3 regions of the Diaphorobacter oryzae DSM 22780 genome follow, and region 2 is predicted to be linked to each of the others. Evidence: predicted binding sites of a transcription regulator. Region 2 holds the regulator's gene; each other region holds the start of a gene.

Region 1 (7,531 bases), on a different contig from region 2:
GGTGGCGGCCGTGTTCGCGCCGTTCTTCTACGTGCTGGGCGGCGGCATGGCCTGGTACACCGATGCGCGCGTGGGCGTGGCCATTGCCGTGATGTCGGCCCTGCTGGCCTGGCGCCACAAGGCGAACATCGAGCGGCTGGTCCAGGGCAAGGAATCGCGCCTGGGCTCCAAGAAGCAGGGCTGAAGAAGGCCCGCCGCGCGGGGGCTCAGCCTTCGAGGGTGCTGGTGCGCTGCGCCGCGTACAGGCCCAGGCGGACCATGGTGCGGTGGCGCAGCTCCACCGTGACCGCCGAGCGCGCCAGCGCCGACTGTATGCGCGGCTGGCCGCGCACCGTGTGGTAGAGCGCGGGCGAGGCCAGCGGCTCGCCTTGGGCGTCCAGCACGCTGGCGACGAGGGGGAAGTTGGCCCGTTCGCTGCGGCGCAGCACGATCGCCGTCTCGCCGCTGTCCAGCCGCACGAAGGTGCCCGGAGGGCACAGGCCCACGGTGCGCACCAGGGTGAGGCTGACCTCGTCGCGCTGCACCGCATCCTGGCCGACGATGGCGCGCACCGAGTCGGTGGCGCTCTTGCCCGCGCGCGACTTGCGCGGGCTGATCATGGCGGCATAGCGGTCGATGGTGCCCAGGATGCGGGTGAGCCGCTCCTGCGCCGGCAGGCCGGCCAGTGGTGCCGACTCCGGCAGCTGCGCGTGGTGCATGGCGACCACCTCCAGCCACAGGTCGTCGGTGATGTGCAGGTCTTCCAGCATGTCCAGCCCCACCTGCGGGTGGCGGGCCACGGCCTGCTGCTGCTCGGTGGTGAGCGGCTCGCGTTGCGCGGCCAGCGCGTCCTGCAGCGCGGTCATGCCGATGTTCATGGTGAAGGCGGCGCGCACCAGGCTGTCGCGCTCGTGCACCGGCAGCCCCAGCTCCAGCGCCAGGATGTGGCACAGCGTGCCGCACACCAGGGCGTGGGAGGCGCTGTAGCCCACCGTGGACGTGGCGGCGAGCTGGAACATCAGGTAGAGCGCCGCGTCGATGTCGTGGGCCACCAGGTCCTGCAGCCAGCGGTCGCACTGGCGCACCTTGGCGACGAAGTCCTGTGTGCTGTGCGGCCGCGCCAGCAGCACGGACAGGGCGGACTCCAGGTCCGACCACTGGCCGAGCAGGTCCTCGTAATCGCTGTCGGAGGGCTCGGCGTTGCGGGTTTGCGGCTGGGCGGACATAGGGCGAGGGCGGATCAGGGGCGCCTGAGCAGCACCATCTCGTTGCCGGCGCGGCTCATCTGGAACTCGCGCAGAAAGCTGTTGCCGAGCAGCACATAGGGCATGGGCTGGGGGGTGATGACGGCCTCCACGCCGCGCAGTTCCACGTCGCCGATGCGCACGGATTCCAGCCGCATGCGCCAGCCCTGGGCCAGGCCGTTGGCCGTGCTCATCATCACGGGCTCGCCCTGCTCGAACTTCAGGCCCATGCGCTGCGCGTCGGGACGGCCGATGGCGACCGAGGAGGCGCCCGTGTCCACCATGTACTGCATCACTCGGCCGTTGATGGTTCCGCTGTTGATGAAGTGCCCGCGCGCATCGGCCTTGAGCACGATGCGCTGGCCCGCGCCGCCGCTGCCGATGCTCACCGGCGCTTCGCCCAGCAGCACCGTGCGGCGGCTGCCGGCGATGTCCACCACGGCGTCGTCGCGCCCCACCGAAACCACCTTGACCCCCATGTGCGTCTCGCCCGGCGCCACGCCGCGCGGCGCGCTGCCGTCCACCACCAGCAGGGCCTTGGTGCCCAGGATGCCGGTCAGCGCCACGTTCTGCGCCTGCGCGGCCAGGGAGACGGCCAGCGCCAGGGCGGTGGCCAGGGTGGGCAGAGGGCGGCGCATGCGGCGGCGGGGCGGGATCAATCGCGGAAGTTGTCGAAGGTGAGGGGCAGGTCGGCGATGTCCTTGCGGATCAGGGCCATGGCGGCCTGCAGGTCGTCGCGCTTGGCGCCGGTCACGCGCACCTTGTCTTCCTGGATGGCGGCCTGCAGCTTGAGCTTGCTTTCCTTGATGAGCTTCTGGATCTTCTTGGCCTGCTCGCTGTCGATGCCGTTCTTGACCTTCACCACCTGCTTGAGCTTGTCGCCGCCGATCTTCTGGGGCTTTTGCACGTCCAGGAAGCGCACGTCCACGTTGCGCTTGGTGAGCTTGCCGCGCAGGATGTCCTCCACCTGCTGGAGTTGGAAGTCGGCGTCGCCGAACAGGGTGATTTCCTTGTCCTTGAGTTCCACGGCGGCGGAGGTGCCCTTGAAGTCGAAGCGCGTGCCGATTTCCTTGGCAGTGTTCTCCACGGCGTTCTTCACTTCAACGAAGTTGGCTTCACAGACGGTATCAAAAGAAGGCATGGCATCACTCTCGGAAACTCGGTACAGGCCCGGTGCCCTGGGGGACCGGGTGCGACAATCCGACCGATGTTAGTCGAGAAAAACGTCCCCCTGCAGAGTTGCAACACCTTCGGCATTGCCGCCCGCGCCCATACGCTGGTGCGCGTGCGCTCGGCACAGGACGTGCACGACCTGCTGGCCGACCACCGCCTGAGCCGCCAGCCCATGTTCGTGCTGGGCGGCGGCAGCAACATCGTGCTCACGGGCGACGTGAAGCCCGTGGTGCTCAAGATGGAGATCAAGGGCCTGCGCCTGCTGGAGGAGACCGACCGGGCCTGGATCGTCGAGGCCGGCGCCGGCGAGGTCTGGCACGAGGCCGTGGCCTGGACGCTGGCGCAGGGCTACCCCGGTCTGGAGAACCTGGCGCTGATCCCGGGCACCGTGGGCGCGGCGCCGGTGCAGAACATCGGGGCCTATGGCGTGGAGCTGCAGGACCGCTTTCACTCGCTGGTCGCCATCGATCTGGCCACGGGCCAGCCCTTCACGCTGGATGCGGCGCAGTGCGCCTTCGGCTACCGCGACTCGGTGTTCAAGCGCGCCGCGCCGCAGGCGCCGCAGGAGGGCGGCGGCCTGCCCGGCCACTGGGGCCGGGGCATGGGCCTGGCGGGGCGGGCGGTGATCACCCATGTGCGCTTCCTCCTGCCCAAGGATTGGCGGCCCGAGCTGGCCTACCTGGACCTGGAGCGCAGGCGCGTCGAGGCGGGGGTGGAGCGCCCCACGGCGCAGCAGGTCTTCGACTGGGTGTGCGAGATCCGCCGCGCCAAGCTGCCGGACCCGGCCGTGATCGGCAATGCCGGCAGCTTCTTCAAGAACCCCACGGTGACGCCTGAGCAGTGCCAGGACATCATCGCGCGCGATCCAAAAATAGTGCACTACCCCATGCCCGACGGCTCCATCAAGCTCGCGGCGGGCTGGCTCATCGACGCCTGCGGCTGGAAGGGCAAGAGCGTGGGCAAGGCGGGGGTGTACGAAAGGCAGGCCCTGGTGCTGGTCAACCGCGGCACATGCCAGGACAGCGTGACCGGCGGCGAGGTCATGACCCTGGCTAAGGCCATACAGACCAGCGTGTACGAGCGCTTCGGCATCCGGCTGGAGCCCGAGCCGGTCGTCGTGTGACGCGGCGGGTTGTTTGCTATATATTTAATAGCTGCTTGCGCTTGCTGGATAAGCGCTGAAGGCTCAAAACAATGAAAAAACCGCCCGAAGGCGGTTTTTTCGTGCTGCGCGGCGTCAATGTGCCGCGCGGTCGCGCCACCAGGCGCTGTAGTCTTTGTCGGAGGCCAGCACCCACAGGGCCAGGCCCATGACCACGATGCCCGAAACCACGGCACTGCGCATCGCGTCCATGTGCATGCTGAAACCCAGGGCCCAGGGCGAGATGACCATCCACAGGCCCAGTACCGCCTCCGTCCATTCCTCCCAGGCTCGCGGCACGAAGATGGCTCCCAGGGCGGCGGCGATCAGCGCCGCGCCGATCACCACGCCGTTGGCCGTGGGGGTCATCTGGTCCTGGTAGCCCAGAACCCAGGGAGACAGGGCCATCCAGGCGCCCAACAGTGCGTTGAGCGGGTCCTGCCAATGCTTCAATTGCTTCATGGCTGTACCTCCTGCCGCAGCAAACGTGCGCTGTGGCAACTGGTTGGATCGGCAGGACGCGGCATGGTTCCATGCCCGGGACTCAGCCCGCGGCGGTGGTCATGTAGCCCATCCACGGCCAGTAGGTCAGCGCGAAGACCACCAGCAGCACGGTGGCCGCCACGGTGAGCACCAGGCCCGTGCGCACGTAGTCCTTGATGTCGAAGGTGTCGGTGCCGTAGGCCAGCATGCCCTGGGGCGAATTCACGGGCAGGATGAAGCCGAAGCTCACCACGAACTGCAGCAGCATGGTCAGGCCGATGGGGTTGATGCCCGGCGTCTGCACGGCCTGCAGCACGCTGATGATGATGGGGATCATGGTCGAGGCCAGGCCCGTGGCGCTGGCAAAGCCCAGGTGGATCACGATCAGGAACAGCGACAGCAGCATGAAGATGGCGAAGGCCGTGGCGTTGGCCAGGCCCAGGTTGTCCACGATCAGGCGGGCCAGCCAGGGCGCGGCCTCGGTCTTGAGCAGGGCCGAGCCCATGGCGATGCCCACCGCGAACAGCAGCACCGTGCCCCAGGGAAAGCCCTTTTGCGACTCCTTCCAGTTCATCACGCCGATGCGCGGCATGAGCATGAGGGCAATGGCCACGATGGTCGAGGTGGTGGTGTCCACATCGTGCAGCACGCCCTCGGTGGCCCAGAAGCCCAGCAGCACCAGGGTGATGCCCAGCAGCTTCCACTGCTTGCCGGTCATGGGGCCGAGTTCGGCCAGCTGGCGGCGGATGGCCTCGCGCCCGCCGGCGATGTGGTCCATCTCGGGCCTGAGCATGCGCGTCATGATGAAGTACAGCGCAAAGGTCAGCACGGCGGAGAACGGCGCGCCCGCCACGAACCACTCGCCCCAGGTGATGGTCTGGCCGAACTGCTTTTCGATGAAGCCGACGGCCACCATGTTCTGCGCGGCGGCGGTCTTGATGCCCACGTTCCACACGCTGGCGGTCTGGGCGGCCGTGATCACCACCAGTGCCGCGAACTTGCTGCGCCGGTCCGCCCCGAAGGCCGACAGAAAGCCCAGCATGATGGGCATCAGGCAGGCCACGCGCGCCGTGGCGCTGGGCACGATGAACGACAGCAGAAACCCCACCAGGATGGCCCCCATGGCCACATGGTTGGCCCGCGCCGGCACGTACGACAGCACCTGCAGCGCGATGCGTTTGTCCAGCTGCGTGGCCGTCATGGCCGCGGCAATGAAGCAGGCAGCCGCCACCAGCACCACGGCGCTGTTGCTGAAGCCGCCCAGCGCATAGGGCAGGGCCGCCCGGGTGCCCATCATGGCGCCGGCGGCCTCCTGGCCAGGAACGGGGCTGACGGCCAGCAGCACGATCATCAGCGCGCCGATGACGACGGCGCTCACCGCGTAGTCCAGCGCCTCGGTCATCCACAGGATCACGGCGAACGCCAGGATGCCCAGCATCATCTGCCCCGCCTGTGGCAGGCCCGGCACCGCCGGCATGAACACGACCGCCAGCAGAACGGCCATGGCCGCCCACAGGCCCGCGCGCTGCGTGCGCGTGGGCCCGGCGACGGGTGGGGTGGCGGGCTGGGGCGAGGCGGCGGGAGCAGAGGTCATGGCAGTTCGCTGATGTGCTGTGGAGCCCCTGGCGGGGCCTGGAAAGCCTGCGGCCATTGTGCGCCGCCGTCCCGGTGCACCGTGTGACAGGGCGCCGAGTTGCGGTGCAACCATGATGTGCGTCAAGACTTTGAGGGGCTGGGCCCGCAGGCGCATGGCGCGCCGAGTACATGGCGCGGCGGCGGCGCCATGTGCCGCGTGCGCGCCTGCGGCCTACCGCGCGATCACGCCGCAGGCGATGCGGGCGCCGCCGCCGCCCAGTGGCGCGGGATGGTCGGCGTGGTTATCGCCGCCGGCGTGCACCATCAGCGCGCGACCAGCCACGTCGGCCAGCTTCAGGCGCGGGGCCAGCACGGGCGTGCTGGCGCGGCCCTCGGCATCCACGAACAGCGCGGGCAGGTCGCCCAGATGCCCGTCGCCCCACGGCGTGCCGTGCCGCCCCGTGCCCTGCGGGTCGTAATGGCGGCCCGCGGCGCCGGCGGGAACCAGCTTGCCGCCGACCTCCTGCGCCGCGCAGTTGCCCTTCTCATGGACGTGAAAGCCGTGCACGCCCGGGGGCAGGCCCTGCAGGGCGGGGGTGAGTACCAGTCCGTAGCCGGAATCGGCCAGGGCCACGGAGCCCACGGCGCGGGTGGCGCCCGAGGCGTCCACCAGATCCAGCGTCACGGTGGTCTGGGCATGGGCGACGGCTGTGGCGCAGGCGGCGCACAGGGCCAGGCGGGTCAGAAAACGATGCATGGTGTTTCGCTCCTTGAAGGGTGGAATCAGCGCGGGCGGCGGCTCCAGCCCACGCTTGCAGCCAGGACCAGGCCGCCGAGCAGCAGTATTGCCCATTCGGACAGCGTGGGCACGGACTGGACGCTTCCGGGCGTGGGACCGGGACCGGGGCCAGGGCCTGCGGCGGCGATGTTGATGGTGTGCCGTGCTTCGTTGTTGTTCGCATTGGCATCGACCTCCGAGTCGGTGCGCAGGAGGACGGAATAGACACCCGCCGCCGTGGGCGTGCCGGCAATGCGGCAGGTGATTCCCTCTCCGGCGGGTATGACGTCCTGCGAGCTCCAGGGCGCATGGCCCGGACTGAGGGTGCAGGCCTCCACGGCAAGGCCGGGCGGGAGGCCGGTGGCGGTGCATAGGGAGCCCGGCAGGGTGCTGCGCTGGCCGACGTTGGTGCAGTCGAAGCTGCCCGCATAGGTGGTGCCCACGGTGCCCGTGGCGGGCAGGTTGATGGCGCCGATGGCCATGTCGGGCGCGGTGGGCGGTGGCGGCGTGCCTTCGGTGCCGTCCAGGGCGTACACCACGGTCAGTGCGGTGTGAAGTACGGGCCAGGCCATGGTGTCCGCATCGCCGATGGCGGCGACGCGGTTCAGCGTGGGGCTGCTGCCGGCGGGGCCGTGGGCCGAAAAATTGGGGCTGGTCGTGCAGGTGGGCTGGGAGCCGTCCGTGATGTCGGCCAGCACCCAGTAGTCGGTGTCGGGCTGCAGCACGATGTCGCTGGCACTGTTGTAGGTCATGGTGCCCACCTGGGTGTCCGCATTGGTTTCCTTCCAGCCGCCGACCTGGGTGCTGCCGGGGCGGTTGGCCGCAGCGTCGTGCACGAAGATGCCGAGGCGGTTGCGGCCCGGGGTGGCGCCCACGGCGTGCCAGGTGAACTGGATGGCTTCGATGTTCAAGGGGAGGCTGCCGGTGCGAAAGCGCGCGGCGGCATCGGGGAAACCCGTCGCGCCGCACGCCTGGGCCTGGTCGAGGTTGTGGAGCAGGGTGACCGTGACCGGCTGGGCCGCTGCGGGCTGGCTTGCCAGGCCTGCCAGGGCCAGAGTTGCGGTGATGGCAAGGCGGGCCACGACAGAGGAGGGGGGTGGTATGAGGTAGTTCATGCGCCGCGAATGTAGGAATCCGGCGGGTCCGTGCGCATCCTGC
Region 2 (7,531 bases):
ATCTCGTGATGCTGCGCAATCGCAATAAGCACATCGCTTGCCAAGCCCATGCGCTGCCCGAACTCCACCGACAGCCCGACGTGGTCTTCATAGCGCTGCCGGTCCGAAGCCGTGAGCATGGCCCCAGGCTCTCCGATATGCGCCGGCAGGGCTGCCTTGCCCACATCATGAAGCAGCGCCGCCAAGCCGAGACCGTGCAAACCCTCCGCACTCATGCCCAGCGAGCGCCCGAGTAGCAGAGCCAACACCATCACATTCACCGCATGGGCCGCCGACCGCTGGCCTAAACTGTCTGCCAGCAACCGCACCGCACACTGCCCTTGCGCCAGCAACTCCGCAACACATGCCTGAACCAAGGCGTCCGCCTGTTCGCGTGCCTGCTGCGGCGCAGTCTGCGCCCTGGCAGAAACTGCCGCGTAGACGGTAGTGGCCTCTTGGTAGCGCTGGCTGCAGCTCTGTGGCGAGGCGCTCTGCTGCCTCAAATGTTCGGCTCCGGCCCTGTGCTCCCGGCTCACCGCATCCACTTTGTGCTCTGGAGATGAGCCCCCCAGTCCATTGTCCGGCTGGGCATCCCCATTTCGCCGGTCGACACTCGGCTCTGGCTCGGAAGGGAAGGTGCTTTTGGCGGGGACATAGCGCACGGACTTGACCCCAAGATCACGCAAGGTGCGGATCTGCTCGTGCGATGACACCCGAAAGCTACTCATCGGAAAGGGATGGTTGATCCAACTTACATCCAGTTGGATGAACATGCCCACACGGAGCGCATCGATATCGAGCAAGACGGATTGGTTCACTTCAGCTGGTTTGGGCTAAGCGGGCTCCACCCCAAAGTCATACCATTTTGAACCATTATCACCAGTTACTGGCGTTGCCTGAAAGTTACAGATTCAACAAATGCGCACGCCTCACGTCACCAGGGTGCACGTCATGGCAGACACCATGGGGCGGGTTGTCCATGTACCACATCCATCCACAAGGCCCAGCCCCCCATCAAGAAGAGCACCAACCCGGCCAGCCTCGGGCCCCATGCCCCCCCCACCGATCCCACCCGGGCCCGAAACTGCCCCCACATCCAGGGCCCGGCCACCAACCAGATCCCGCTGCCAATGCCGAAAAGCACCATGCATAGCGCCCCACGCAGCACACTGCCGCTCAAGGCAGCCGTGAGCAACGCGGTATAGAGCAAGCCACAAGGCAGCAAAGCCCAGGCGAACCCCGTCATAAACAGTCCGCCGGGCTGCGACACCAGCGACCTCACCTTGCCCCAAACAGCCCGTCCGGCGTTCTCTATCCACGCAGGCTGCCGCGCCTGCAACATCATCAACAGCCCCCACGCCAGCACCAGCACATGCAGCATGCTCCACGCCGGGCGCAAGGCAGAACTGTTCTGGCTCAGCCACGCCAGCCGTTCCATGGCAAAAGCAGCCAATGCGCCCGCAGCGCCATATCCCGCCAAGCGCCCCAGATGGAAGCCCAGGTTGCGCCGCAGAACCGAGCCGCGCGGCATCCATTGCACGACTCTCTCGCTGCTGGCCGGTGCCGCTCCCAGTCCCGTCAACGCACCACAGGGGGCAGCACACATGGCAAGGCAGTGCCCACCCCCCATCAAACCCATGAGGAAAGCCGTCGAAACCAGAGCCAGGAACATGCGTCAGATGATGCGCGAGAAACGCGCTCGATTGCGGTCGGCCTGCAAATACTTGTCGAACACCATCGCCACGCCACGCACGAAATACCACCCCATGGGCGTCACCTCTATGCCCTCGGGGTTGATTTTCACAAGCCCCTGCCCTGCCATCTCCTCGAGTTGCTGCAGCTCCGTCTCGAAATAGCGGCGAAAATCAATCAGCCAGGATTGCTCCAAGGGCTCGAACAACACCTCCCCCTGGCACATCAAGGCCATGATGACCGCGCGGCGCACCAGGTCGTCCCGCGTCAACGCCAGCCCCCGCGCCACCGGCAGATGCCCGTGGTTGATGGCATCGTAGTATTCGTCGAGCGTCTTGACGTTTTGGCTGTATGTGGCGCCCACACGACCAATGGCCGAGACGCCCAACCCGATCAAATCGCAATCGGGCTGGGTGCTGTACCCCTGGAAATTGCGGTGCAGCCGGCCCTGGCGCTTGGCCACGGCCAGTGCATCCTCCGGCAGCGCGAAGTGGTCCATGCCCACGTACACGTACCCGGCCTTCATGAACACATCGATGGAGCGCGCCAGCATCGACACCTTGGCCGATGCCATGGGCAACTCTGCCGATACGATGCGCCGCTGCGACTTGAAGCGCTCCGGCAGATGCGCATAGGCATAGAGTGCAATACGGTCCGGCCGCAGTTGGGTCACCTGCTCCAGCGTACGGTCAAAAGACTCCGGCGTCTGGCGCGGCAATCCGTAGATCAGGTCCACATTCACCGACTCAAAACCCAGCTTGCGCGCACTCTCCACGAGGGCGAAAACCTGCTCCGCAGGCTGCACGCGGTGGACCGCCTTCTGCACCTCGGGATCGAAATCCTGCACACCAAAGCTCAATCGGTTGAAGCCCAGTTCAGCCAGCAAGGCCAACCGCTGTTCATCCACGGTCCGAGGATCCACCTCGATCGAATACTCTCCTCCCGGAACCAGCACGAAACTGCGCTTTAGCATGCCCATCAGCTCACGCAGGCCATCGTCCGACAGGAAGGTGGGCGTCCCCCCGCCAAAGTGCAGCTGGCTGACATGCTGTCCCACGCCGCAATGGGCTGTGTGCAGATCAATCTCGCGGCTCAGATAGCGCAGATAGGCCTCAGCCCTCTCCGGGTGCTTGGTGATGATCTTGTTGCAGGCACAGTAGTAACATAGGGATTCGCAAAACGGGATGTGAACATACAGCGAAAGCGGCATCGCCTTCGCCACCGAGCCCACACGGCGTTGTTGAAGCGCCAGGATGTACTCCCTCTCGCCAAACGCCTCCACGAAACGGTCTGCCGTCGGGTAGGAGGTGTAGCGTGGCCCAGAGACGTCAAAGCGCCGCAAAAGCTCAGTTGTAATGACTGTCATGGCGGGGGTTCCTTGCATTTGCCATGCACTGTGCCGTAGAGTCACTCCAGCGTCCTTGACATTGATCAAGCGCTCACAAGGTCCGCATAGCGACAATTTGACCTTGGCTCAAAGTCTTTCAACGGCCTGCGATATTCCTGCCTCAATGGCTTTCAGAGGTAAGCTCGCGACATGAACAGGGTCCCCATGCACACCAACCTGCAATCCATCAAAGTTGCTTGCTCCAACTGCAATCTGCGCGAACTGTGCATGCCCTTGGGATTGGATGACCAGCAATTGAAACGCATCGATGAGATCGTGGCCGTGCGCCGCAAGGTCAAACGGGGCGGCACGTTGTTTCGCAACGGCGAGCCCTTTGCCTCCCTGTTTGCGATCCGCACCGGTTTTTTCAAGACCTGTGTTGCAACAGAAGACGGCCGCGATCAGGTCACCGGTTTCCAAATGGCCGGCGAGATCATCGGCCTCGACGGCATCGTGAGCGACCGGCATACCTGCGATGCCGTGGCGCTGGAGGATGCCGAGGTCTGCGTCATGCCGTTCGACCGTATCGAAGAACTATCGCGTGAGGTCACGGCACTGCAGCACCATGTCCACAAGATCATGAGCCGCGAAATCGTCCGCGAGCATGGCGTCATGCTTTTGCTGGGCAGCATGCGTGCCGAAGAGCGCCTGGCCGCCTTCCTGCTGAATCTGGTGCAGCGACTGCATGCTCGTGGATTTTCTCAGTCCGAACTGGTGCTGCGCATGACACGCGAGGAAATCGGCAGCTACCTGGGTCTCAAGCTCGAGACCGTGAGCCGCACCTTCTCCAAGTTCGTGGAGGAAGGAATCGTCGAGGTCAAACAGCGCCATGTGCGCATCGTGGACACCGACGCCCTCAAGCGCATCGTGAACAGCCAGCAGGCCTGCCACTAGACTGCGCCAGAGAATCCTCACAGTCCGCGTTGCAACTTGTTGCACGCTGCGACAAGTACACGCGCTTACCATCCTCTTGTGCCCGCTCGCCGTTAAAGCGGGTCAACAAGAGGGAAAGGACTGAGAGGAATGAAGACAGCTCTGGCTGTAGCCCTGGCATTGACGGCCGGGATGGCCTACGCAAATGACGAAGATAACCCCGACAAAGCGCTGCTGGCGGGGGTGGTGCGGCTCGCGGCCAGCATGAACGGACTGGCCCAGTCTTGCGGTCACATGAGTGCAAAGGACGTGGAGACCGCGCGGGCGAACCAACGTGCCGCCGCCATCAAGGATATGCAGGCCTCCCCCGCGGAATACGACCGCAGCTACGCCCAATTTTCCGGTGAATTTAAGACACGCTGGGCCAGCATGAGCAAGCCACAGCAAAAGCAGGCTTGCGACCAGATGAAGGCACAGGGACGCTGAGGCCATTTTCCAGCCTGCCAAGCCCACCGCCGGTGGGCTTTTTTAAGGCCTCAAGCCGTCCACTTCTGCCCCCATGAGCCTGATGCCACGCACCAAAGTCCTACGGCATCTTGCCGGAGATTCACAAAAGCACCGGGACAAAGGCGACTCAGACCGGCGGTAGCAAGTGCAGAAACCGATGGGGCATGCATCTAGCGAGGAAAAACCTCAGCGCCACCCCAGCACAATGTGCCCCCGGTCTTTCATGCATTGTTCAACATAGCGCTCGTACACGCGATCGGCTTTGTTCCAGCCGGCGCCCACTTTGACTGCTGCGCCGACCAAACCTCCGACGCCGCCGGCAAGCGTTCCTCGCAACAGGTCGCCAGAGTTCTTGATCAAGCCGGAAGTGGCGGCCTCGGCCGCTTCTGCAGCGCCTTCCGTCAGGATGGCTTTACCCGTTCGGCCAGTCTTGCCTTGGGCGAGATTGCGGTCATTGCGACCCACGTCGTTTTGAGCTCGGCGTTCACACGCCTGCAGCGCATGGTTGGCGCGTTCCTGGGCTGCCTGGCTACGGCCTTGTGGATATAGAACCGCTTTTTGAGGAGCGCTCGCACAGCCGGTCATTGCCAGGATGGCAACGATCGCGACGGCGATGTTCGCGGTACGGCGTTTAGGACAAATGAGGCTGGATGGTGAGGATCGATGGGGCATGGAGCGGTCATCACTGGCGACAGATTGCAGGCCCGGCTCGCGGTGGCGAGTGCCGGGTCTGTGTCGTTGACGCGCGACTTCATGATTTATTCCATCCAGCCTGGATGCAGATCTCTTTTCTAGGGAACGCGTTGGCTGGCTGATGCCAAGGCCTCCCGCTCCCGGGCCGGATCCAGGGGCTCCTCCGCACCGATGCTTTTCAGGTAGCTCTCGACGGCGGAGTCTGTCGAGGCCGGCGTGAACCCATTGGCGCCATCATCGGCCAAGGCGGCAAAGCGCAAACGCCATTGACCATCGCCCATGAGGCAGGCCACAGCCTCCACCCGATCCTTGTCATCGGGCCTCACTGAAAAGTCCCGGCACAAAGTGCCCGCAGCATCGCGATAGCTGCCCACCACAGTCACGGCAGGGGACTGAGGCGATGACTGCCCTGCAGGCAATGTTCCCAGCAGCGCTGCCAGTGAGGGCGGCACCGTGGCCCCGACAGCCGCAAGCGTGCCGACCGGGGCTTGGCTACCCGTTCCCAACATGAAGCCGAGTACGCCTGCAGCGACCGACGCAAATGCTCCGGCAGGCAACGCATAGTCCGACAGCCGCTGTGCCAGTTGACGCCACCAGGGCGTGCGTTGCGGTGCACGGCGTGCGCTGCTGGCAGCGGGCGTGTCACGCTCTTTTTGTGCGCGATCTTGCTCAACCATGGCTTGGACGGAGGCCAGAAGGGCCGCCGGCACGGGCGTGTCCTTGAGCTGGGCGTCAAAGACCTCTCGGCTCAACTCGCGGGTCTCGAACATCAATGCCACGCGCTCGGCCAACGCCATGTCGCGCTCCATTGCCGCTTCCAAGGCTGCTTGTTCGGCAGCTGGCAGTTCGCCGTCGGCATAGGCAACGAGCTGCTCGTCACTCCAATGTATTTCAGTCATAAGCTGTGTGACCTCTCACGATGTCTAGATGGCATCTGCCGTTGTCTGCGCCAATCCCGCCAGTTCCGCGAGCTTGATCCGTGCGCGCGCAAGACGACTCATCACGGTGCCCATGGGTATACCGGTGACGGTCGCTGCCTCTTTGTAGGAAAGCTCTTCCACGCAAACGAGCAGGATGAGTTCGCGCTGCTCGCTGGACAGTCGGTCCAGCGCGTGCTGCACTCGCTCGAGCCGGCGTCGCGCATCCACGCGCTGATCCTCGCCGCCTGTACCCGCCAAAGACTCGGCATGCTCGTCGATATCGGCCTGCACTCCCTCCGTCTGCTTCCGACGCAGGCGGTCGAGCCACAGGTTGCGGATGATGGTGAATAGCCAGGCAAGCAGCGGTGTGTCCACGTCACCAGGTCCACCCGCCCCCAGTGCGCGCTCACAGGCGCTCTGCACCAAATCGTCGGCCATGTCGCCATTGCGTGTTAAAGCGAGTGCATATCGCCTTAGTCGGGGCAAGGCATCCACCAATGCCGCCCCCAGGTTGTGTTGCATGATTGCGGCCCTTTTTTCCTGTTCTTGTTGCCAGATCCTTGCGGCATGGCGCTGCCAGATGGATGTGTAGACGCGCGCGCTGGCAATTTATTCCGTGGGAATAAACGGGCTCGTCCAACGTTGGTGGCGGAGTCTATCTGCCCCCCTGAAAATCCTGCTGCCACACCATGCTTTTTGCACGCTTCGCTTGTCGCACTTGTCTATGCCTGGGACTGATGCTGGCGCCCTTGCTGTCCTGGATGCCCGGTGGTTTCTCGCAGGGCGTTGCAGTGCTTGCCGACGACGGTGATGGCGGCGACGGCGGCGGTGCCACCGGTGGTACAGACGGCGGTGGGGGAGATGCCCTGGCGCCGCATCAGATGGACCAGGCATTTCGTGAAATCGTGGTGGCCGGCCTGACTTCGCCTCAACTCGCGGCGCTACAGCAGCGCGGCTATGTGTTGCTCGGTCAACGTCACAATGCCCTGCTGGGGCGCTCAGTCACGCTCCTTCGCGTGCCCCTGCATGCCCTGATGGGCGATGCGACATCCGAGGTCAGGGCGCTAGACAGCAAGCTGCTTGTCGACCACAACCATTACTACCGCAGCAGCACGGATGCGTCAGGACCCGTGGCCCATCAACTGGTGCGTTGGCCCCAACGCATGGGGCGGTGCGCTCAGGCGCCGGCGATTGGTCTGATTGATACACGTGTCGATCCAGCTCACGCCTCACTTCGCGGTGCAAGCATCGAGCTTCTTGGTCTACCAGGGCGGGATGACGCTCAGCGCGCCTCCAGTCCGGAGCACGGAACCGCCGTCGCCAGCTTGCTGGTGGGGCAAACGCGGGAGCTGCAAGGACTGCTGCCGCGCGCGCGACTGCTGGCGGTGGACGCGTTCCATCGCGGCAAGCTGGGGGATGAACGCATGGATGCCTGGGATCTTGTGGCGGCGCTGGATGCGCTGGCTGCCCGGCGAGTCAA
Region 3 (7,531 bases), on a different contig from region 2:
CGAAGTGAAAGCCGGTCTGCCCGGTCTCGGCCACGATGGCCTCGATGCGGTCGGCCAGTACCTGGGCGCTGGCGCCCTCGTAGCGGCCGATGTAGTCCAGCCCCACGTCGCAGAAGCTGCACTTCTTCCAGTAGCAGCCATGCGCCACGGTGAGCTTGTTCCAGCGCCCGTCGCTCCACAGGCGGTGCATGGGGTTGAGCATGTCCAGCAGCGACAGGTAGCGGGTGAGCGGCAGGCCGTCCCAGGTGGGCGTGCCGACCTCGGCGAAGGCGATGTCGGGCTCCACCAGGTTGACGTACTGCACGCCGCCGTTCTCGCCGCGCACGAAGGTGCGCACCAGGCGCTGGCGCCCGCGCTGGCCCTGCAGGTGCTCCAGCAGCGCCAGCAGCGGGCGCTCGCCCGCGTCCAGCGTCACGTAGTCGAAATAGTCGAACACGCGCGCATCGCTCAGCTCGCGCAGCTCGGTGTTCACGAAGCCGCCGCCCAGCACGGTGGCGATCTGCGGGTGCCGGGCCTTGATGGCCTGGGCGATGCGGAACGCGCCATAGACCGAGCCGGGAAACGGCACCGAGAGCAGCACCACCGTCGGCTGGTGGCGCGCGATCGCCTCGAGCGCAAGCTGCTGCAGCGCCTCGTCCACCAGCGTGGGCGCGACCGCGGCCTTGGCCAGCGCCTGGGCCAGCAAGTCGAACGTGGGCTGGCTGCCGGCGAGCTGCTCGGCGTAGCGCACGAACTCGAAGCGCTCGTCCACCGCATCGCGCAGCACGTCGGCCAGGTCGTTGAGGTACAGCGTGGCCAGGTGCTTGGCCTTGTCGGTCAGGCCCAGGGCGCCGAAGGCCCAGCCCAGCGGGTCGCCGCTGCCGTCGTCCTCGTACACGTCCAGCGCCGCGAAGCGCGGCCCTTCGGGCAGGTAGTGCCGGCTGGCGATGCGGTGCGCCAGCGTGCCGTCGCGCCCCTGCAGAAAGCCCATCACGGGGCCGATGGTGGCCAGGTAGCGGTCCTGCTGCGCCAGGAAGGACTGCACGGCCGGGCTCTGGGCCTGGGCCGGTAGCGCCCGTGCGCGCTCGGTGATCTGCGCCAGCCCGTCGCGCGAGAGCAGCCGCAGCACCAGCGCGATCGCCAGGTCCTCCTGGAACGCGGCCACGCCGCGCGAGCGCAGAAAGCCCGTGAGGTAGGCGGTGGAGGGGTAGGGCGTGTTGAGCTGCGTCATCGGCGGGATGACGGACAGCACGCGGGACAGGGCTGCGGACATGGGCAAGGGACGGGCGGAGGGCCGGATTATCCCGGCCCTCCGCGGAGCGTGCCCGTGGCGGGGCTTATGCCGGCGCGCGGCACGCCATGGGGGCGGATCGTCGGCATGTTCTCCGTTTTTTGTCGCCAAATTGTCGTCACCACGTCATTTGCGGTTCCTATAAACGCAGGTTTTGCGTTCCAACGGATAGATCCGAGATGTCTGAATTTGATGAAGTTCCCCGCCCTTCGACTGCTCCCGCGCCGCGCGGCGCCTCGGTGCTGCCGCGCCGCTCCCTGCTGCGCGGGGGGCTGGCGGCACTGCTGCCGGCCAGCGGCCTGCTGACCGCCTGCGGCGGCGGCAGTGACGACGAGGCGCCCGTGCAGCCGCCGGTCGGCCAGGGCTCGCGCTTCGCGCTGGCCGTGCTGCCCGACACCCAGTTCTATGCACGCTACGCCACGGTCGCGGAGAACAGCCAGTACAGCCGCAAGTTCGGCAGCGAACCCTTCATGGCGCAGACCTTCTGGATCGCCGCCCATGCCAAGGCGCTGAACATTCCCTTCGTGGCGCATCTGGGCGACGTGGTCGACCAGGCCGGCAAGCCCGACCAGTGGAAGGTGGCCGACCAGGCCATGCGCGTGCTGGAAACGGCCAAGCTGCCCTACGCCATGCTGGCCGGCAACCACGACGTGCTGCGCAGCCTGGACTATGTGGACCCCAGCAGCCAGGCCAGCGGCACCGAGGCCCAGCGCGAGCTGGACAAGGAGCCCTACCTGCAGTGGTTCGGCGCCAGCCGCGCGCGGCGCATGTCCACCTTCGGCGGCCGCGACGACAGCGGCTTCCATGAGTACCACATCTTCGAGGCCGAGGGCCAGAAGTTCATGGTGCTGTCGCTGTCCTGGCGCATCTCGGACGCGGGCATCGCCTGGGCCCGGCGCGTGATCCGCGAGAACCCGCGCCTGCCGGTGATTCTGGTCAACCACCAGTTGCTCAACATCGACCGCGACGGCGTCAGCCCGCTGGAAACGGCCTACGGCCAGATGCTCTGGGAGCGGCTGATCCGCGACACCGACCAGATCTTCATGACCCTCAACGGCCACCACCATGGCGCGGCCCGCCTCACCAAGGTCAACGACTTCGGCCGCAAGGTGGAGCTGATGGTGGTGGACTACCAGATGGCCTACCAGGGCGGCAACGGCCTGATGCGCCTGTACGAGTTCGACCTGACGCACAACAAGATCCATGTGCTGTCCTTCTCGCCCTGGGTGGTGCAAAAGCCCCGCGAGACGCTGACGCAGTTCGACCAGGCGGTGCTGAAGACGGCCAACGAGCAGTTCACCATCGACATCGACTTCGCCCAGCGCTTCGCGGGCTTCAACCCCGGCTTCAAGGCGGGTGAAACCCAGCGCGCCTCCATCGTCGAAGAGGCCAGCGCCATGATCCTGGCGGGCTATGTGGAGCCCGAAGTGGTGCGCCCGCGCCCCCCGGCCGACGCCGAGGACTATCCGCGCGTGGAAGGCACGGTGGCCCACTGGCGCTTTGCGGGCGGGCCCGCCGGCCAGGCGGTGGCGGCGGGGCATCTGATCGAGGACCGCGCCGGCGCCAACCCGCTGCGCCGGGCCCCGCTCAATGCCGAGACCGGCGTGCGCGCCGCGCAGCTGGAGGACATGGTCTGGTCCGACGACCGGCACCGCCTGTCCGCCGCCCCGGGCTCGGTGCGCATGCTCAACACCGACAAGAAGGTCGGCCGCCTGAGCTACTTCCTCACGGAGGCCGGGGCGCCGATGAACGGCATGGACTTCTCCTCCAGCGGCTACACCGTGGAGGCCTTCGTGAAGATCGACAAGAACTGGAGCTCCAGCCTCCACTCCTGGATGAACATCATGACCCGCGACGGCCGGCGCGACGCCGTGCCCGGCTTCGCCGGCGGTGACGGCGAATCGCCGCCGATGCTGTTCGCCGTCTCGAGCCTGCGCGAGATCCAGTGGGAGATCGTGCCCGCCCTGGGCGAAAAGCGCGCGCCGCAGGCGAGCTGGTCGGGCGAGATCATGGCCGACAGCTGGATCCACATCGCCGTGGTGGCGGACCCCCAGGCCAAGGAAAGCATCATGTACATCGAAGGTGCGCCGGTGCTGCGCAACTCCGGCGATGCCGGCGGACTGGCGCCGGTGAGCGCGGCCATGCCCTGGGTGGTGGGGGCCGGCTCATGGGACGGCGAGCGCACGGACGGCTTCTTTGGCCATATCGGCGAGGTCCGGGTCGTGGGCCGCCCGCTGGCGTCGCAGCAGTGGCTGACCGCGCGCCGCGCCTGAGGCCGCCGCTACGCCTGCAAGGGGCCCGGGATTGCCCGGGCCAGCGGGCCGCGCCCCGTGAGCTGGCCCACGATGGCGCCCTTGAGCGGCGGCAACCGACTGGCGCCGGCCAGCACGGCCTGGCGTAGCAGGCGCGGCAGCGGGCGGTCGTCGGTGTACAGGCGCACGACCGCATTCGTGCCCTGGTAGAGCGGCCAGGCATGGCGGTGATGGCCGCGGGCGTAGCGCTCCAGCACGCTGGCGGCGCCGATGTCCGCACCGCGCCCGCGCGCCTCGGTGAGCGCGCGCGTGAGGCTGTCCACGCCCGCCAGCCCCAGGTTGAAGCCGTGCGCCGTCACTGGGTGCATGCCCACGGCCGCGTCGCCCAGCAGCGCGCAGCGCGCCGCGGCGAAGCGGTGCGCATACACGGCCACCAGCGGGTAGGCGTGGCGCTCGCCCACCAGGCGCATGGCGCCCAGCCGGTTCTGGAACTGGGCCTGCACGCGCGCGGCGAAGTCCTCGGGTGACAGCGCCATGAGCGCCTGCGCCTGCGCCGCGCCGGCCGTGACGACGGCCGAGCACATGGGCGCGCCGTCGACGAGGTCGCCTGGCAGCGGCAGGATGGCCAGCGTCTGGTCGTAGCCGAAGCACTCGTGCGCCGTCTCGTGGTGCGGCAGCTCGTGGCGCAGGCGGCAGACGATGACGGTGCGGCCGAAGTCGTGCATGGCCGCGCCGATGCCCAGCTGGCGCCGCGTGGCGGAAAAGCGGCTGTCGGCCGCCACCAGCAGCGGCGCCTGCAGGCGCTGCGTCGTGGCGTCGGGGGCGCGGCCGTCGGTGTACTCCAGCTCGGCATGGGTGGGCGTGACGGCCACGCGGGTGACGCGCGCCTCGGTGACGATGTGCACGCCCGGCGTGCGCGCCGCCACCGCGTAGGCCGTGCGGCGCAGTGCGTGGTTGGGCACGATCCAGCCCAGATGCTCCACGCCGCTGCCTTCCGCGTGCAGCTGCATGGGGCTGCGCTGGCCCACGGGGCCGTCGTGCACATGGGCCTGGCGCAGCAGGCCCACCTCATGCGCCTGCAACTGCTGCCAGCTGCCGATGCGCTGCAGCGTGGCGACGCTGGGGTGGGTGAGGGCGATCTCGCGGCCGTCGGGCGCGGGGGCGGCCAGCACGGCGGCCGGCTGCTGCTCCAGCACCGTCACCTGCATGCCGGCCTGCGCCAGCGAGGCCGCCAGCGACAGCCCGGCCGGGCCGGCGCCGACGATGAGGACGTCCGCGGGCTGCTGCGCGCCGTGGCCGGATGGCCGGGGCGCGGGGAAAGGGTGAGGGCTGGTGGGTGCTGCAGGGTCGGTCGTCGCCATGGGGCGGCATTGTCCGCCGGGTGGCGGCGCAGGGGCTTGCCCTGGGTCAAGGCACGCCGCCGCGCGCCAGGGGGCCGGCCCCGGGTGACGCCGGCCGCCGCGCGCGCTACGCTGGCCGCATGGAGACCACCCGCACCGCCCCCCATGTTCCGCAGATCCGCCTGTACCAGGACTGGCTGCACGCCCAGCGCGGCCTGCGCTTTGACGACTACGACGCGCTGTGGCGCTGGTCGGTGACCGAGCTGGATGCCTTCTGGCAGAGCGTCTGGGACTATTTCGCGCTGCAGTCCCCCACGCCGCACAGCGCCGTGCTGGCCCGCAACGTGATGCCGGGCGCCCAATGGTTTCCCGGCGCCCAGGTGAACTACGCGCGCCAGGTGCTGCGCCATGTGGCTGCGGCGCACGCGGCCGGGCAGCCGGCCATCATCAGCGACAACGAGCGTGGGCAGCGGCGCACGCTGTCCTGGCCCGAGCTGCGGCGCCAGGTGGCGTCGCTGGCGCTGCACCTGCAGGCCCAGGGCGTGCAGCCGGGCGACCGCGTGGCGGCCTACCTGCCCAACATTCCCGAGACCATCGTCGCCTTCCTGGCCTGCGCCAGCATCGGCGCGGTGTGGAGCGTGTGCGCGCCCGACATGGGCACGCATGCGGTGCTGGACCGCTTCCGCCAGATCGCGCCCAAGGTGCTGTTCGCCGTGGACGGCGTGACCTACGGCGGGCGCGACCACGACCGCGGCGCGGTGCTGGCCGAGCTGCGCGCGCAACTGCCCACGCTGCGGCATGTGGTGCTGGTGGGCAATCTGGATGCTTCTGAAACAATAGCTGACTGCGCTTGCTACACAAGCGCTACGGCCCGAAATGATGCAAAAACAGAGGCCTTCGAGCCGCTGTGGCTGCCGTTCGACCACCCGCTGTGGATCGTCTACTCCAGCGGCACCACGGGGGCGCCCAAGCCCATCGTGCACGGCCATGGCGGCATGCTGCTGGTGATGCTGCAGCTGGCCGTGCTGCACAACGACATCGGCTGCAGCTACGTGCCCAACTCCTTCGGCGAGCGCTTCCACTGGTACAGCTCCACGGGCTGGGTCATGTGGAACGCGCAGATCGGCGGCCTGCTGGGGGGCACCACCTGCGTCCTGTTCGACGGCAACCCCGGCGGCAGCAAGGAGCGGCCCGACTGGACGGTGCTGTGGCGCCTGGCGGCCGAGACGGGCGTCACCTTCTTCGGCGCGGGGGCGGCGTTCTACGGCAACTGCATGAAGGCCGGCCTCACGCCCGCGCAGTGCGGCGACCTGACGGCCATCCGCGCGCTGGGCTCCACGGGCTCGCCGCTGCCCGCCGAGGTGCAGCAGTGGGGTTCGGACTTCATGGCCGCCGCGGGCGTGCCGCATGTCTGGTGGGCGAACATCTCGGGCGGCACGGACTTCGCGGGCGCTTTTTTGGGTGGCCACCGCGAGCTGCCGCAGACCCCGGGGCGCATGCAGTGCCGCATGCTGGGCGCGGCCGTCGAGGCCTGGGACGAGCAGGGCCGCCCCGTGCTGGACGCCGTGGGCGAGCTGGTCTGCACCCAGCCCATCCCGTCCATGCCCCTGTTCCTGTGGGGCGATGCGGACGGGGCGCGCTACCGCGCCAGCTATTTCGACATGTACCCGCCGGGCCATGGCCGCCGCCCCGGTGGCGGCGACCTGGGGCCCGAGGCCGGCGCCGCCTGGCGCCATGGCGACTGGATCCAGATCGGCTCGCCCGCCCAGCCCGGCTGCGTGATCTACGGCCGCAGCGACGCCACCATCAACCGCCACGGCCTGCGCATGGGCACCAGCGAGATCTACAGCGCCGTGGAGGCCCTGCCCGAGGTGCTCGACAGCCTGGTGGTGGACCTGGAATACCTGGGCAAGGGCAGCTACATGCCGCTGTTCGTGGTGCTGCGCTCCGGGGGCACGCTCGATGACGCGCTGCGCGCGCGCATCGCCGGCGCCATCCGCAGCGCCTTGAGCCCGCGCTTCGTGCCCGACGAGATCGTGCAGGTGGCCGAGGTGCCGCGCACGCTCAGCGGCAAGAAGCAGGAGCTGCCCATCAAGAAACTGCTGCTGGGCCAGCCGCTGGAGAAGGTGGTGAACCGCGACGCCATGGCCAACCCCGGCTGCCTGGGCTGGTACGTGGACTTCGCGGAGCGCCATGCTGCGAAGAATGCTATGTAAACAATAGCTAATAGCGCTTGATGGGTATGCGTAAAAGCCTGTTTTTACTGGTGTTTTCCCGGTGCCGGCTCCGCCGGGCCGGGACAGGCGTTCGATAATGGCCCATGGCTTCTCCCCACAAACGCTTTTCGATGATCCGCGAGTTCCACCTCGCGGACTGGTTCACGCTCGGCAATGCGGTGTGCGGCGTGGGGGCGCTGTTCTCGTCGATGACCTACCTGGAAACGACGGATGTGCTCCACCTCTATTTCGCCTGCGCGCTGGTGCTGGCGGCGCTGGTGTTCGACGTGCTGGACGGGCGCATCGCGCGCTGGCGGCAGAAAAGCTCGGCCATGGGGCGCGAGCTGGATTCGCTGGCCGACGTGATCTCCTTCGGCGTGGCGCCCGCCATCATCGCCTACGCCTGCGGCATGCAGGGGCTGTACGACCGCGTGGTGCTGGCCTTCTTCGTGG

What was found. Region 2 encodes FNR, which switches genes on or off when oxygen is low (the NO sensors DNR and NnrR bind a similar motif). Its sites were predicted from a motif close to TTGATNNNNATCAA; they were not measured.
Region 1: a site for FNR is predicted at 5,727-5,740, ahead of BP68_RS13205 (DASS family sodium-coupled anion symporter). Genes of this name have one in related genera too.
Region 3: a site for FNR is predicted at 4,920-4,933, ahead of ubiM (5-demethoxyubiquinol-8 5-hydroxylase UbiM). Genes of this name have one in related genera too.

The regions. Positions count from the first base shown of each region.
Region 1 is NZ_JCANUL010000008.1:10,531-18,061, forward strand. It holds gene plsY (glycerol-3-phosphate 1-O-acyltransferase PlsY) at 1-184, shown strand, start outside; gene BP68_RS13180 (HD-GYP domain-containing protein) at 207-1,205, opposite strand; gene BP68_RS13185 (retropepsin-like aspartic protease family protein) at 1,220-1,861, opposite strand; gene BP68_RS13190 (YajQ family cyclic di-GMP-binding protein) at 1,879-2,364, opposite strand; gene murB (UDP-N-acetylmuramate dehydrogenase) at 2,431-3,519, shown strand; gene BP68_RS13200 (SPW repeat protein) at 3,634-3,999, opposite strand; gene BP68_RS13205 (DASS family sodium-coupled anion symporter) at 4,082-5,614, opposite strand; gene sodC (superoxide dismutase [Cu-Zn] SodC) at 5,828-6,352, opposite strand; gene BP68_RS13215 (IPTL-CTERM sorting domain-containing protein) at 6,379-7,488, opposite strand.
Region 2 is NZ_JCANUL010000001.1:94,864-102,394, reverse strand. It holds gene BP68_RS00515 (cyclic di-GMP phosphodiesterase) at 1-752, opposite strand, end outside; gene BP68_RS00510 (sulfite exporter TauE/SafE family protein) at 929-1,651, opposite strand; gene hemN (oxygen-independent coproporphyrinogen III oxidase) at 1,655-3,037, opposite strand; gene fnr (fumarate/nitrate reduction transcriptional regulator Fnr) at 3,209-3,952, shown strand; gene BP68_RS00495 (hypothetical protein) at 4,082-4,417, shown strand; gene BP68_RS00490 (hypothetical protein) at 4,625-5,110, opposite strand; gene BP68_RS00485 (RT0821/Lpp0805 family surface protein) at 5,230-6,030, opposite strand; gene BP68_RS00480 (RNA polymerase sigma factor) at 6,055-6,573, opposite strand; gene BP68_RS00475 (S8 family serine peptidase) at 6,789-7,531, shown strand, end outside.
Region 3 is NZ_JCANUL010000005.1:205,058-212,588, reverse strand. It holds gene BP68_RS10660 (B12-binding domain-containing radical SAM protein) at 1-1,252, opposite strand, end outside; gene BP68_RS10655 (LamG-like jellyroll fold domain-containing protein) at 1,450-3,543, shown strand; gene ubiM (5-demethoxyubiquinol-8 5-hydroxylase UbiM) at 3,552-4,883, opposite strand; gene BP68_RS10645 (acetoacetate--CoA ligase) at 5,003-7,078, shown strand; gene pssA (CDP-diacylglycerol--serine O-phosphatidyltransferase) at 7,183-7,531, shown strand, end outside.